Regions from separate parts of the Variovorax sp. M-6 genome, predicted to be linked through region 2. Evidence: predicted binding sites of a transcription regulator. Region 2 holds the regulator's gene; the other holds the start of a gene.
What was found. Region 2 encodes FliA, which starts transcription of late flagellar genes. Its sites were predicted from a motif close to CTAAAGTTTNNNNNNNNNNNGCCGNTA; they were not measured.
Positions count from the first base shown of each region.

Region 1: a site for FliA is predicted at 5,119-5,145, ahead of flgM (flagellar biosynthesis anti-sigma factor FlgM). Genes of this name have one in related genera too.

Region 1 covers NZ_JBFREQ010000021.1:115,199-122,319, reverse strand. The annotation lists gene flgG (flagellar basal-body rod protein FlgG) at 1-237, opposite strand, end outside; gene flgF (flagellar basal-body rod protein FlgF) at 267-1,010, opposite strand; gene flgE (flagellar hook protein FlgE) at 1,057-2,265, opposite strand; gene AB4Z46_RS22330 (flagellar hook assembly protein FlgD) at 2,345-3,031, opposite strand; gene flgC (flagellar basal body rod protein FlgC) at 3,053-3,448, opposite strand; gene flgB (flagellar basal body rod protein FlgB) at 3,487-3,894, opposite strand; gene flgA (flagellar basal body P-ring formation chaperone FlgA) at 4,106-4,810, shown strand; gene flgM (flagellar biosynthesis anti-sigma factor FlgM) at 5,173-5,451, shown strand; gene AB4Z46_RS22305 (flagella synthesis protein FlgN) at 5,448-5,900, shown strand; gene AB4Z46_RS22300 (zinc-binding dehydrogenase) at 5,958-7,091, opposite strand.
Region 2 covers NZ_JBFREQ010000010.1:175,272-182,392, reverse strand. The annotation lists gene flhF (flagellar biosynthesis protein FlhF) at 1-806, shown strand, start outside; gene AB4Z46_RS14235 (MinD/ParA family ATP-binding protein) at 817-1,689, shown strand; gene AB4Z46_RS14230 (RNA polymerase sigma factor FliA) at 1,732-2,466, shown strand; gene AB4Z46_RS14225 (porin) at 2,546-3,658, shown strand; gene AB4Z46_RS14220 (DUF2238 domain-containing protein) at 3,628-4,284, opposite strand; gene AB4Z46_RS14215 (PPC domain-containing DNA-binding protein) at 4,368-4,781, shown strand; gene AB4Z46_RS14210 (VOC family protein) at 4,828-5,307, opposite strand; gene AB4Z46_RS14205 (SRPBCC family protein) at 5,389-5,835, opposite strand; gene AB4Z46_RS14200 (hypothetical protein) at 5,984-6,340, opposite strand; gene AB4Z46_RS14195 (putative quinol monooxygenase) at 6,581-6,877, opposite strand; gene AB4Z46_RS14190 (hypothetical protein) at 6,955-7,121, opposite strand, start outside.

The DNA of each region.
Region 1 (7,121 bases), on a different contig from region 2:
GCGCTCGGTGGCGACCACGTGCACGCCGGTGCCGACCTGCAGGCCCGAGGGCAGGCGCGTCTGGTCGGAGGTCTGGCCGCCGACCTGGCGCAGGTTCTGGTACATCAGGTCCTCGAACACCGCGCGGCTGCGCTTGAAGCCGGTGGTCCCGACGTTGGCCAGGTTGTTCGACACCACGTCGAGTTGCGTCTGCTGGGCTTCGAGGCCGGTCTTGGCCACGTAGAGGGAACGAATCATTGAATTACTCCTGCGGGGGGTGTTGCGGCTCAGCCGTAGGCCAGCAGCTTGTTGGCCGACTGCGCGTTGGTGTCGGCGCTCTGGATCGACTTCATCTGCATCTCGAAGCTGCGACTGTTGGCGATCATGGCCACCATGGCTTCGACCGAATTGACGTTGCTGCCCTCGACCATGCCGGCGGCGACCACGACGTTGGCATCGGCCTCGGCCGGCGGCAGCCCTTCGCGCATGCGGAACAGGCCGTCGTCGCCGCGCACCAGGTCGGTGACTTGCGGGTTGACCAGCTTCAGGCGTCCGACCTGGGCCACGCCCACCGCCGGATCGCCGGCGCCGCGCGCCGCGATCGAGCCGTCGGCGGCGATCGTGACGGTCGAGCCGGGCGGGATCACGAGCGGACCGCCGTCACCCACCACCGGCCGCGCGCCCATGGTCATCACCTGGCCGTCGGCGCCGACCTGCAGGTTGCCGACGCGGGTGTAGGCCTCGCCGCCGCCCGGCGTCTGCACCACCAGCCAACCTTCGCCGCGCACCGCGACGTCGAGGTCGCGGCCGGTTTCGGTCAGCGGGCCGTGCGTGAAGTCGGCGCCCGGCGTGGTCGCGGCGACGAAGGCGCGCGTCGGCGCTTCCTCGCCCACCACGGGCACGGCGCGGAAGTTGTTGATCTGCGCCCGGAAACCCGGGGTCGAGACGTTCGCCATGTTGTTGGCGACCGAGGCCTGCTGCTCCATGGCCTGCTTGGCGCCGCTCATGGCGACATACAACATTCGATCCACTGTGTGCTCCTGGTAGTGAGGGACTGCGTCTGTTCAGGACCGCGCGTCAGCGGATGTTCATCAGCGTCTGCATGACCTGGTCCTGCGTCTTCACGGTCTGCGCATTGGCCTGGTAGTTGCGCTGCGCGACGATCAGGTTGACCAGTTCGGAAGTCAGGTCGACGTTGGATGCTTCGAGCGCGCCTGCGGCCAGCGAGCCCTGCTTGGTGCCTTCGCCCGGGGTACTGGTGAGGGCCGCGCCCGAGGCCTGTGTCTCGGCGTACATGTTGTCGCCCTTCGGCTCGAGCCCGTTCGGGTTCGCGAAGGACGACAGCACGACCTGGCCCATCAGCTTGGACTGCTCGTTGGAGTACTTGCCGGTGATGGTGCCGTCCGGGTTGATCGAGAACGAGGTCAGCACGCCCGAGGCGTAGCCGTCCTGGCTCAGCTTGCTGATGCCGTTGGCGGCGCCGACCTGCGTCGTGCCGGTGAGGTCGATCGTGATGTTGACCGGAGACGATCCGTTTCCGAAGTTCTTCGCCGGGAGGACGATCGTTCCGCCCGCCGGCGCCGTGAGATTGCCGTTGGGGCCGAAAGTCAGGCCGGTCAGCGGGCCAGCGGCGATCGCCGCACCGTCGTAGGTGCCGTGGACGTCCCAGCCGGCCGCGGTCTTCACGAAGTAGACCGACAGGTCATGCGGATTGCCCAGCGAGTCGTAGACCGGCCCGACGGCGTTGGAGTAGTTGAAGGTGGCCGAATCGGTCGGGTCGAACGGCGTCTTGGTCGGCACCGTGCCGCGCGAGTCGAGATTGAACTCGGCATCGACGCCGGTGGTCGCGTTCGGCATCATGGCCTGGGTCGGGATCTGGATCGCCGACGGCGTGCCGCCGTTGATGCCGCCGCTGGCGTTGACGCCGTAGCCGGTCAGGCGCAAGCCATTGGCATTGACGATGTAGCCGTCCTTGTCCTTGGTGAACTGGCCGTTGCGCGTGTACATGATTTCGCCGCTGGTGCTGGCCATGCGGAAGAAGCCGTCGCCGCTGAGAATCGCGACGTCCAGCGGACGGCTGCTGCTCTGCGTCACGCCCTGCGTGAAGTTCTGCACGATGCCCGACACCGAGGCGCCGAGCCCGATGCGCGAGCCGGCATAGATGTCCTGGAAGGTCGCGGCCGCCGACTTGAAGCCGATGGTCCCCGAGTTGGCGATGTTGTTGCCGATCACATCGAGGTTCGCGGCGGCCACGCCGAGCCCGCTGACGCCTTGGGAAAAGCTCATGATGATTCCTTGGTTCGAAGCATTGAAGAGAAGGCCCGCGGCCGGAAAGCCGCCGGCGGATGAAAGCGCGCGACGGTCCTCAGAGGAACATCCGCACGTCGGACAACCCGATGCTCTGGCCCGATGCCAGTTCGAGCGTGACGCCATTGGCACCCTGCTTGACCGCCGCCACCTGCGCGAAGGTCAGCGCCGTGGCCTGGACGGCGGTGCCGCCGTTGCTGGCACCCACGGCGAACCTGTAGCTGCCCGCCGGCACCACGTTGCCGGCATCGTCCTTGCCGTCCCAGGTGACGGCGTTGACGCCTTCGGTCATCGAGCCGGCCTCGATCGTGCGCACGGTCTTGCCGGTGGCGTCGACGATCTTGATCTGGACGTCGCCGGCCGAGCCCGGCAGCTGCACCGCGAAGGCCTGCACCGCCGGGTCCTTGCCCTCCTCGGGCGTCTTGGTGACGAGGGTGTTGCCGGGAGACAGCACGTTGTAGCCAATCAGCGAGGCGGCCTGCAGCACCTGGTTGGAGCCGGTCTGGCTCACCAGGCCCGACAGCGTGCTGTTGAGCTTCTCGATGCCGCTCACCGTGCTCATCTGCGCCAGCTGCGAGGTCAGCTCGGCGTTCTCCATCGGATTGAGCGGGTCCTGGTTGTTGAGCTGCGTCACCAGCAGCTTCAGGAAGCGCTGCTCGCTGTCGGCGTTGGCGGCGGCGGTGCCGCCGGGCGCGGCGCCGGCTGCGTTGGCGCCGGAAATGGAAGAGGTATCGGAGATGGCCATGGGAGCTTTCTGGGATGTTGTTTACTGGCCGATGGTCAGCGTCTTGACCATCAGCGTCTTGGCGGTGTTGAGCACCTCGACATTGGCCTGGTAGCTGCGCGAGGCCGAGATCATGTTGGTCATCTCCTCGACCACGTTGACGTTCGGCATCGCGACGTAGCCGTCGGCATTGGCATGCGGGCTCCTGGGGTCGAAGACCAGCTTGGCGGGCGCGGAGTCTTCGATCACGCCGGCAACCTTGACGCCGCCGATGTCCTGCCGGCCCGAGGCCGCGACCTCGAACACCACCTGCTTGGCGCGGTAGGGCTGGCCGTCGGGGCCGGCCACGCTCTCGGCATTGGCGAGGTTGCTCGCGGTCACGTTCATGCGCTGCGATTGCGCGGCCATGGCGGAACCCGCCACGTTGAAGATGTTCATGGAAGTGCTGGGAAGCGGCATGGCGTTCTTTCGTCTTCCTACTGCTGCACCGCGGCCAGCAGCGTCTTGATCTTGGAGCCGATCACCGTCAGGTTCGACTCGTAGCGCAGCGCGTTGTCGGCGAAGTTGATGCGCTCGGCATCCATCTCGACCGTGTTGCCGTCGATGCTCGACTGGCTCGGCACGCGGTAGAGCAGGTCCTGGTCGGGCATCGCCTTCGCCTCGCCGGCCATGTGGCGCGACGAGGTGGTGGCGAGCGCGAAGGACTGCGACTGCCGCCCCTGCTCCACGGCCTGCGTCAGCCGGCTCGCGAAATCGAAATCGCGCGCCTTGTAGTTCGGCGTGTCGGCGTGGGCGATATTGGCGGCCAGCACCTCCTGGCGCTGGGCCCGCAGATTGAGGGCTTCGCGGTTGAAGCTGAGTGCCGCATCGAGCTTGTCGATCATGTGGTTCCATCGGTTGGCATCGCGTCCGCACAAGACGGCATGGCGACTGATGGAAAGCGAGTCTATGCACGCATCGCGTTTGCAATGGGCTGAACAAAGGGGCATTTCGCCGGTACTTCGCGCCATCGCCTCGAACGATCGATTCCTAGAATCACCTGGCGCCGGTGTGCTTCCCCCTTCTTCATGCACCTGCGCGTCCGCGAGACCGCCCATGCCCCAACGCCCATCCTGGAAACGCCTTTCATGCTTCGTGCTGCCCGGCCTGGCTGCGCTTGCGGGCGCTGCGTCCGCGGCGGCAGCGGCCCCGCTGCCAGAGGGCGCGCGGTCCGCGATCGATCACCTGCTGCAGCAGCAGACCGCCGGACTGCCCGGCAAGGTCACGTTCAGCGTGAAGGTGGCCGGCACGCTGCCGGCCTGCGACGACTTCGAGGCCTTCCTGCCCAACGGCACGACGCCCCGGGGCCGGATCTCGATCGGCCTGCGCTGCCGCGGCGACAAGGCCTGGATCCGGTTCGTGCCGGCCCAGGTCGCCGTCGAGGGCCGCTACTTCGTCGCCGCGCGCGCGATCGAGGCCGGCGAGGCCCTGGGCGCCGGTGACGTGGTCGAGCGCAGCGGCGATCTCGGCGACCTCCCGCGCTCGGTGATCACCGACGCCTCGGCGCTGCAAGGCGTGGTGGCCGCGAACCGCATTGCCGCCGGCGCACCGCTGCGCAAGGAGCTGATGCGCGGCGTGGTCGTGATCCAGCAGGGCCAGACGGTGCAGCTGGTGGCCCAGGGCCAGGGCTTCACGGTCAGCACCGAAGGCAAGGCCATGACCCGGGCCGAGGTCGGCGCGACCGTGCAGGCCAAGACCCGCGACGGCCGCCTGCTCACCGGCGTGGCGGCCGAGGACGGGCAGATCCGCTTGGCCCAGTAGATGGGCCCCCACGCTCCCCCACTGCGTGTGGGTCGCTGCCCCCCGAGGGGGCCGCAGGCCGCCTTGGGGCGGCCCGACGCCGGCCTGGGCCCCCACGCTCCCCCACTGCGTGTGGTTCGCTGCCCCCGAGGGGGCCGCAGGCCGCCTTGGGGCGGCCCGGCGCCGGCCTGGGCCCCCACGCTCCCCCACTGCGTGTGGGTCGCTGCCCCCCGAGGGGGCCGCAGGCCGCCTTGGGGCGGCCCGGCGCCGGCCTGGGCTCGCCTGGTTTTCCACCTGGGCCGCCGATCGAAATTTGTGCAAACTTCAGCCTAAAGTTCTTGCTGCGTCCGCCGATATACGGGTCAGCCCTTTGAGGAATCATCTTGAAAATCGATCCCCCCGGCCCATCGGCCACGCCTTTCAACCGCCCGACCAAGGCGGCTGCCGCCTCCACGAGCGGTGTAGCCGGCGCCGCAGCGCCGGCCACGGGACAGGTTCACGCCATGCCCAGCGCGCCCGGTGGCAGCGACTTCGACGCTGCCCGCGTCGCGGCGATCCGCGAGGACATCCGCGCCGGCCGCTACGAGGTCCACCCCGAGCGGATCGCCAGCGGGCTGCTGGCCAGCGTGCGCGACCTGCTCGATCCGGGCCTGAAGCCATGAACACCATGCTGCTCTACCTGCACGCGGAAAAAACCTGCGTCGAGGAATTCCTGGGCATCCTCGACCAGGAAGAGCAAGCCATGGCGGACGCCCGCTTCGGCGAACTGCCCACGATCACCGAACAGAAAGTCGCGCTGCTGGACCGCATGGCCACGCTGGACCGCCAGCGCGAGACCGCCCAGGTGGCGCTGGGGTTCGAACCCGGCCCGGATGGCGCCGATGCCGCCGCGGCGGCGGCCGGCGAGCCCACGCGCCAGGCCTGGGTCGCCCTGCTGGCGCTGGCCGAAGAGGCCAAGGCACGCAATCTGCGCAATGGCTCGATGGTGCACTCGCACCTCGATTTCACGCAGCGCGCCCTGCACTTCCTGCAATCGAGCGTCCAGCTGTTCTATGGCCCGGACGGTGCTCGCAAGACGAGCGGCAGCGGCAACCGCCTCGCCCTGGGCTGAAGCCCGCCGGCGCCTCGCGTGCGCCGGCTCAGCCTGGCGCCGGGCCGAGGGCACACATCACTTGTTCGGGTTGAGGAGGTACTTCTCGCCGGTCGCATGGCGGGAATAGACCGCGATCTGATCCAGCCCCAGCGCCTCGACCAGCGAGACCTCCCGCGTGTAGCGGCTCGCGAACGTGGTCTTGAGTTCCGCAGCGACCCGCGCCTTCAGCTTTGCCGCCCCGTCCGCGCCGATCTTCTGCAGGAACGGGAACAGCAGCCAGCCTCCCATGCCCCACGCCATGCCGAAGCCGCGCGTGAACTCGGTCGGCCCGCGATCCAGGCCGCCGTAGATGTAGACCTGCTTGTGGGTGGTGGAGCCATAGCGGCTGTACTCGACCGCGGTCTTGTTCAGCGCCGCTTCCATGCAGGTCAGGATCTGGCCCGCCAGCTTGCCGCCGCCGATGGCGTCGAAGGCCAGGGTGGCGCCGGTGGCGACCAGCGCATCGGTGAGCTCCTGCATGAAGTTCGGCGAGGCGGCATTGCACACGTACTTGGCACCGAGCGCGCGCAGGATGTCCTCCTGCTCCTTCTTGCGCACGATGTTCACCAGGGCGATGCCGTCCTGCAGGCAGATCCGGTTCAGCATCTGGCCGAGGTTGGAGGCCGCCGCCGTGTGCACCAGCGCCTTGTGGCCCTCGCGCCGCATGGTCTCGACCATGCCGAGCGCGGTGAGCGGGTTGACGAAGGCCGACGCACCCTCGGCCGGGGTGGTGCCCTCGGCCAGCGGCATGCACTGGGCGGCGGCGATGCAGCGGTACTGCGTGTACATCGCGCCGCCGAGCACCGCCACGGTCTTGCCGAGCAGCGCCTGGGCCTCCGGCGAGGCACCGGCGGCCACGACCACGCCGGCGCCCTCGTTGCCGACCTGCATCGACTGGTCCAGGCGTCCGGCCATGCTCTTCATCGCGGCCTCCGGAACGCCGGCGGTGACCACCGGCCTCGACGCCGTGCCCGACGCCTTGGCCGTGCGCAGGTCCGCGGCGCCGAACAGCAGGCCGAGGTCCGACGGATTCATGGGCGCGGCCTCGACCCGCACGATCACTTCGTGGGCGGCGGGTTGAGGGATCGCGTCCTCGCTGAGGGACAGCGTCAGTTCGCCGTTGCGACTGACGAGCGAGCGAAGCTGGAGGGTGGTGGCGGGCAGGGTCATGGGGCGTCTCCGGGCTGGGCGGGCCAGTAT
Region 2 (7,121 bases):
GCCCGGACGCCAGGCGCAAGCCGGGCCTGCGGCAGGTCCAGTGGCTGCGCCAGCAGTCGCTCGGCCGCACGCTGGTGCACGTGCTGCCCCGGTTGCCGGGCGTCGAATCGATGGCCGAATGGCAAGCCCAGGGACAGCGATGGCTGGCGCGCGCGCCGGGCTCGACCGCGGTGACCGACCCGGTCTCCGAGGCGTCGAGCACGCTGGCGCGGCTGCCTGTCGAGTTCGGCGAAGCGCGGGCGGTCGTGTTCCGCGGCAAGCCCGCGCTGCAGTGCGAGGCCCATGCCGAGGTGCTGCTTCGCCTGGGCTCGACGGCGGCCGTCGACAAGGACGCGCTGCCGGTGCTGCGCTGCGTGATCACGCGCGTGCTCGACGAGCGCGGCCAGAAGATCCTGGCCCAGGGCTACCTGCTGTCGAACATCGGCGGCGAGGTGCCGGCACGCCAGCTGGCCCAATGGCAGGGCTGGGCGGCCGAGGCCGACCCCTGCTTCCGCCTCATCCGGCAGGGCGTGCAGCTGGTGGGCGGCATGGGCGAGCTGGGCGACCCGGACATGATGAAGCGCCTGCTGATCGCCGGCCAGGTGACCACCACGGTCTGGCGCCTGCTGCATGCGAAGGGAGAGTGGGCCGATCGCACCCGCATGCTGCTGAACCAGCTCACAGGGCGGCCGGTGCGATCGAGCCGGCCGCTGACCGGCAACGCGCTGTATCTCGGGGTCGGCAAGCTCTTCATGCTGCTGGAGGCGCTCGGCACCGAGTCCACCGCGCCGACCCAGCAGCCCCGGGCGCTCGAGCAGCACGGTTGAGGAGCAAGACATGACCAAGCTGGTTGCCGATCAGGCAGACGGATTGCGGCGCCTGCTGGCGCACACGCCGACGCGCGTCATTGCCGTCGCGGGCATGGGGCCCGGCGAGGATGCCGCCGCAGCCACCATGAACCTCGGCGCGGCCCTGGTCCACCAGGGCAAGGACGTGCTGGTGCTCGACGAGCACGGTGGCACGGCGGCGGCGATCTGCGCCGCCTGGGCCATCGATCCGCTCGGCGACCTGGCCGACGTGGCCGACCGCCGGCTGAGCTGCGAGGGCGCGGTCGCGCGTGCCGGCTGCGGCGTCGGCGTGCTGCCGGCGCCGCTCGGCGATCGGCACGCGGAGATCGACCCGCGCCTGTTGTGCCGCGGCGGCGTGGTGCTGATCGCCGCGCAGATCGACGCCGAGGGCCGGCTGTCGGCATTGGCCCGGATGGCGGACGAACTGCTGCTGGTGCTGCAGCCGAGCGCCGCATCCATCACCTCGGCCTACGCGGGCATCAAGCGCCTGCACTACGCGCATGGCTTGAAGCAGCTGCGCTTCCTCGTCGATGGCGTCGCCGGCGCCGAAGAGGCGCAGCGGATCACCACCAACCTGGCCAACACCGGCAGCCGCTACCTCGCGGTGTCGCTCGAGGCGGCCGGCTGGGTGCGGGCCGATCCGCACCTGGCGGACGCGCGGCGGCTGCGGCAGACCGTGGTGGAGGCCTTTCCGGCCAGCCCGGCGGCGGTGGATTTCCGCCGCGTCGCGGTCGACATGGGCGGCTGGCCCTGGCGGCCCGCTGCGCGCGCCGTGCGGTCCGTCGCGGCGCCGCCGCAGGGCCCGCGCGTCGACCCGCCATGGGTAAGGGCGACGCCGGCGCAGCGCGCGGCCGTCGCCTGAGCCCGATGAATCGAACAACGCACATGCAACAAAGGACCGGACGTGTACACCGCACAGGGCACCATTGAAAAGTCCCACCTGCTGGAGCAGCATCAGCCGCTGGTGCGCCGCATCGCGCTGCAGATGATCGCCAAGCTGCCCGCAAGCGTCGAGCTCGACGACCTGATCCAGGCCGGCATGCTGGGCCTGCTGGACGCATCGAGCCGCTACCAGGACAACAAGGGCGCGCAGTTCGAGACCTTCGTCAGCCAGCGCATCCGGGGCGCGATGCTCGACGAGCTGCGCGCCAGCGACTGGGGCTCGCGCGGCCTGCGCCAGTCGGCGCGCGGGGTCGAGAAGGCGATCCACGCGCTCGAGCACCGGCTGGGCCGCTCGCCCACCGAAGGCGAGATCGCGAAGGAGCTCAAGATCGAACTGGAGGCCTACCAGTCGCTGCTGCAGGAGATCCAGGGCTGCCAGCTGGTCTACGTCGAGGACTTCGCGAAGGGCGAATCGGAGAATCCCTTTCTCGATCTGCACGCGCAGGAGGCACGCAAGGGGCAGGGCGCGAGCGACGACCCGCTCGAGCAATTGCTCGAAAGCGGCTTCCGCCATCAGCTGATCGATGCCATCACGGCATTGCCGGAGCGCGACCAGCTGCTGCTGAACCTCTACTACGAGGAAGAACTGAACCTGCGCGAGATCGGCGCCATCCTCGAAGTGAGCCAGAGCCGGGTCTGCCAGCTGCACAGCCAGGCGATCAGCCGGCTGCGGGCGCGCCTGAAGGATCTGCTGTAGGGGAGGGCGCGGCGCTCGCCTCGGACTCGCCTATCATCTCGCGCGGAGCGGCAGCGCAATGCGCAGAGGAGACAACGAGATGAGACGAGTCACGTCGGCCACGTCTGCGACCCTCGCGCTGGGCGCGTTCTGCGCTGCGGGCCTCGCCGCCGCACAGTCGAGCGCCGTGCAAGGCCCGGTCACCGGCAGCAGCGTCACGCTGTTCGGCGTCGCCGATGCCGTGCTGGGCTACGGCAGCGGCAGCATCTCCCACCGCAGCTCTCTGTACAGCAGCGGCAATTCGGCCTCGCGCTTCGGTGTCCGCGGCATCGAGGACCTGGGAGGCGGCCTGGGGGCGGGCTTCTGGCTCGAAGCCGGCGTCACCATCGATACCGGCACCGGGGTCGCAGGCAACACCAACAACCAGCCGAACGGCGCCACATCGGCCGACGCGCTGAGCTTCAACCGCCGCTCCACGGTCAGCCTGATCGACTTCTGGGGCGAGCTGCGCCTGGGCCGCGACTTCGCGGCGCACTACCGCAACCGCAGCGACGTCGACCCGTTCGACAACAACGGCGTCGGCACCATCCAGCCGCAGGTCGGATCGATCGCCGGCCCCACCTCCACGCGGGTCTCGAACATGGTCGGCTACTACCTGCCTCCGGGCCTGGGCGGCTTCTTCGGCGAGGTGCAGTACTTCATGGGCGACAACGTCTCGCACTTGCCGACCTCGGACGATGGCACCGGCTACAGCGGCCGCATCGGCTGGGGATCGGGCCCGTTCTCGATCGCCGTCGCGGCGGGCCGCACCGACTACCTGCGCACGCCGACCAACGGCAACATCACCGTGGCCAATGTCGGCGCGACCTACGATCTCAAGCTCGTCGAGGTCTCGGCCGGCTACTACCGCGACAAGGTCGACAGCTTCGTGCCGGTGAAGGCCACGGGCTATGTCCTCGGCATGATCGTGCCGGTCGGCGGCAACCAGATCAAGTTCGCGTGGTCGCGCTACGGCACCGACGCCGTCGGCGACCCGGCGGCGAGCAAGCTGTCGCTGGGGTACGTGTACAGCTTCTCGAAGCGCACCGTGGCCTATGCCACCTACTCGCACGTCAACAACAGCGGCGGCTCGGCGGTGGGATTGAACGGCGCTGTCACGGAACCCAACCGCAGCGCGAACGGCTACGACCTGGGCTTGCGCCACAGCTTCTGATCGGCCGGGGGCGCCGCGAGCACCGCCATCTGCCGGTCGTGCACGCGCGAGAGGAGCAGCAGGGCCATCGCCGCGCCGATCAGCGCCATGAACATGTCCGACTGCGTGTCCCACGGGTCGCCCTGGGTGCCGAGGAATTCGTCGGCCCCCTGCCCCATCGCGAGCGCGGCACCCCATTCGATCAGCTCGTAGCTGGCGCTGATCGCCATCACGATGCAGACGACCACGAAGGCCAGCATCCTGCGGCCCCGCACATACTGGCCGCGAACCAGGATCTCGCGTGCCGCCAGCGCCGGCACGAAGCCCTGCATGAAGTGGCCGATCTTGTCGTAGGGATTGCGGCCCAGATGCATCAGGTCCTGCAGCCAGAAGCCGAGCGGCACCCGGGCGTAGGTGTAGGCGCCGCCGAGCATCAGCACGCCGCAGTGCACGAAGATCAATGCGTAGAGCAGCCTCGTGAGCGGAAAGCGGCCGTAGGTGGCCCACAGCAACGGCAGCGCGAGCAGCACCGGCGCCACCTCCATCCACCAGGTGGCGCGGTCGTGCGGGTGCAGACCCGAGAGCAGGAGCAGGGCGACGAGCGCGGCCGAGGCGAGAAGCAGGGCGGGGGTGCGGTGGGCGGGCATGGGTGGGGTCGGGTGGCGGAGGCCGAAGTTGCCAGTATCGCGGAGCGCGCCTGGCCTGGCGGTCGACCGTGTACGCTTCGCGAATGCGCCCACTGCCCGTCCGCCTTCCGCCCGGCTGCGATCTCAGGCAGTCGCTGGAGTCACTGGTCCGTGATCAATTCCAGAATGGCGCCTTCGTCCTTTGCGGAATCGGCAGTCTCATCGATCCAAGACTTCGACTGGCCGGAAAGAGCGAGGAGGCTTGTTACGAGGGCCCGTTCGAAATCCTCACGCTGTCGGGTACCGTGACCCGTCAAGGCGCCCATCTGCACATGAGCATCGCGTCTTCAGAAGGCGAGGTCAGGGGCGGACACGTCGTGTATGGCAATGTGGTCAGGACCACCGCCGAACTGCTTCTTGTGCAGGCAGCCCAATGGGAGTTGCTGCGCGAGCACGATGCGGCGACCGGGTTTCTCGAACTGGTCGCGCGCCGTCGGCAAGTCAAGGACAAGCCTTGAAGTCGACTGCAGCCCGAGGGCTTGCTCCGCTCCAAGGGAGCGGGATTCAGCCCCGCCGTGCCGCCTCGATCGCGGCGATGTCGATCTTTGTCATGGTCATCATCGCGTCGAACGCGCGTTTGGCCGCCGCGCGGTCGGGGTCGGCCATCGCCGCGGTGAGGGCGCGCGGGGTGATCTGCCATGACAAACCCCAGCGGTCCTTGCACCAGCCGCACGCGCTTTCCTGGCCGCCATTGCCGACGACCGCGTTCCACAGGCGATCGGTTTCGGCCTGGTCGTCGGTCGCGATCTGAAAAGAGAAGGCCTCGCTGTGCTTGAACTGCGGGCCGCCGTTCAGCCCGATGCAGGGGATTCCGGCGACGGTGAACTCGACGACCAGGACGTCGCCCTGCTTGCCGTCGGGATAGTCGCCCGGTGCGCGGATGACGGCACCGACCGCGCTGTCGGGGAATGTTGCGGCATAGAAGTTTGCGGCGTCAACGGCAGTGCCGTCGTACCACAGACAGATCGTGTTCTTGCTGGTCATTTCGTGTCTCCTGAAACGTTGAGCAGCCGGCTCGCCACGGTGGCGTCCTGAAGTCTGCTCCTCGGCGCGAACGCGGACTCTTCAACCCGGAATATTCGGCTCGACCAACTGGGCCAGCGCGAGCAGCGATTCCTGCCAGCCCAGGTAGCACATTTCGGTCGGAATGACCTCGGGGATGCCTTCCTGCACGACGGACATGTCGGTGCCGCAGGACACCGGGGTCAGCGTCACGGTGGTCTTCATGGTGCCCGGCAGGTTCGGGTCGTCGAACGTTGCATCGTAGGCAATGCGCTGGCCGGGGACAAGTTCCAGGTACTTGCCGCCGAACGAGTGGCTGTGGCCGCTGCCGAAGTTGGTGAAGGACATGCGCCAGGCGCCCCCGACCACGGGCTCCATGGTGTGGACCTGGCCGGTAAATCCGAAGGGCGGCAGCCAGCGCTCGAAAGCGCGGGGTTCGACGAAGGCACGGTAGAGCCGGTCCGGCGAGGTGCGCAGCACGCGATGCAGACGAACGGTGTTGGTAGCCATGGCTGTGATCTCCTGAAGTGCAGAGGACGACCCTCCACTGACACGACGAACGAGCCTGCGGGAAATCGCGATATACCGCAAGACGAAGGGGAATCCAAGCTTCAATGCAGTTCCCGCATGCGGCCGTCGGGAGACGGCTTCGACATTCTCAAGCCCACCAGCAATAAAGTGGACTTCCACAGACGCCGAAGGCGCCAAGGTTGTCTCGATCCGTGCCTGAAAAGCAGTAGAACCGGCCTTCATCGGGCTGGAAGACCAGCCAGTAGCCATCCAGATTCGATCTCGCAACCGTGTACCCGAAGACCGTCGATCCAAGCCCACGATGAGGGAATCCTGGCTTCCGGACCGAGGCCGATACCAGTTCCGCGCAGGTGGCGTGCTCTCGGATCCTCGAGCGAAGCCGCTCGAAATACGCAGCCTCATCCGTGCCTTCGGGCACGATGATCTCCGACGTATCGGAGAAGGCGGCTTCGAGAATTGCCCAATAGGGATTGGCATCGTTCATGTCTGGCGACAACCGGAGCACTCCGTGTGGCGCGACGGCGATTCAGCGCTCGCTCATTCTTCACGGATGCGTCGCCCGACCGCTCCAGGCCGCATCATGCAACAGCAGGCGCCCTGACCACACAGGTCCGACCAGGGGTCAGGCATTGCCGCGGCCGAAGTCTCCACAAAGTTGTGGAGGCGGCCGGTCTGCTGCAGCGCAGAAGTGAACCGCTCCAGCGCCACGGCGTTGGGGGCGCAACTACCGTTCGGCCATCGGGTCTATGAGCAGCACGATGCAATCCTTCTCCTGGTGCTGGTTGATCTGCGGGACCAGCCGCCTGAAATGCTCGGTCCTGCAATGCGCGTCGAGCGCCTGCCGGTCCGGCCATTCCTCGACGAAGATGAAATGGCCCGGGTTCTTCTGGTCGACGTACAGGTCGTAGGCGATGCAATCCGGTTCCTGTCGGGTCTTCTCGACCAGTTCCCGGTACAGCGGGCGGACGATGTCCAGAAACTCGTGCTGCATGAAGTCCTGTGCGATGACTTTGAGTGTCAAGGTGTTGCCTTTGGTGTAGATGCTTCGAGTCGCGTCCCCGTGAAGTTGCGCATGAGCCGGTCGTCGCCGCGCGAAGGCTACGCGGCCGACCCCTCCCACCACCCGCTCATGAGCCCTTCGGGCTTCGCGCCGGCAAACACCTTCGCGCTGGCCTCCCAGGCGTCGACCCTCACATCGAGGCCCGCGAAGATCCCGTAGCCCGCGCCGGCGCGAATCTCTTCCTCCGCATGCAGGCTTTCGCCGG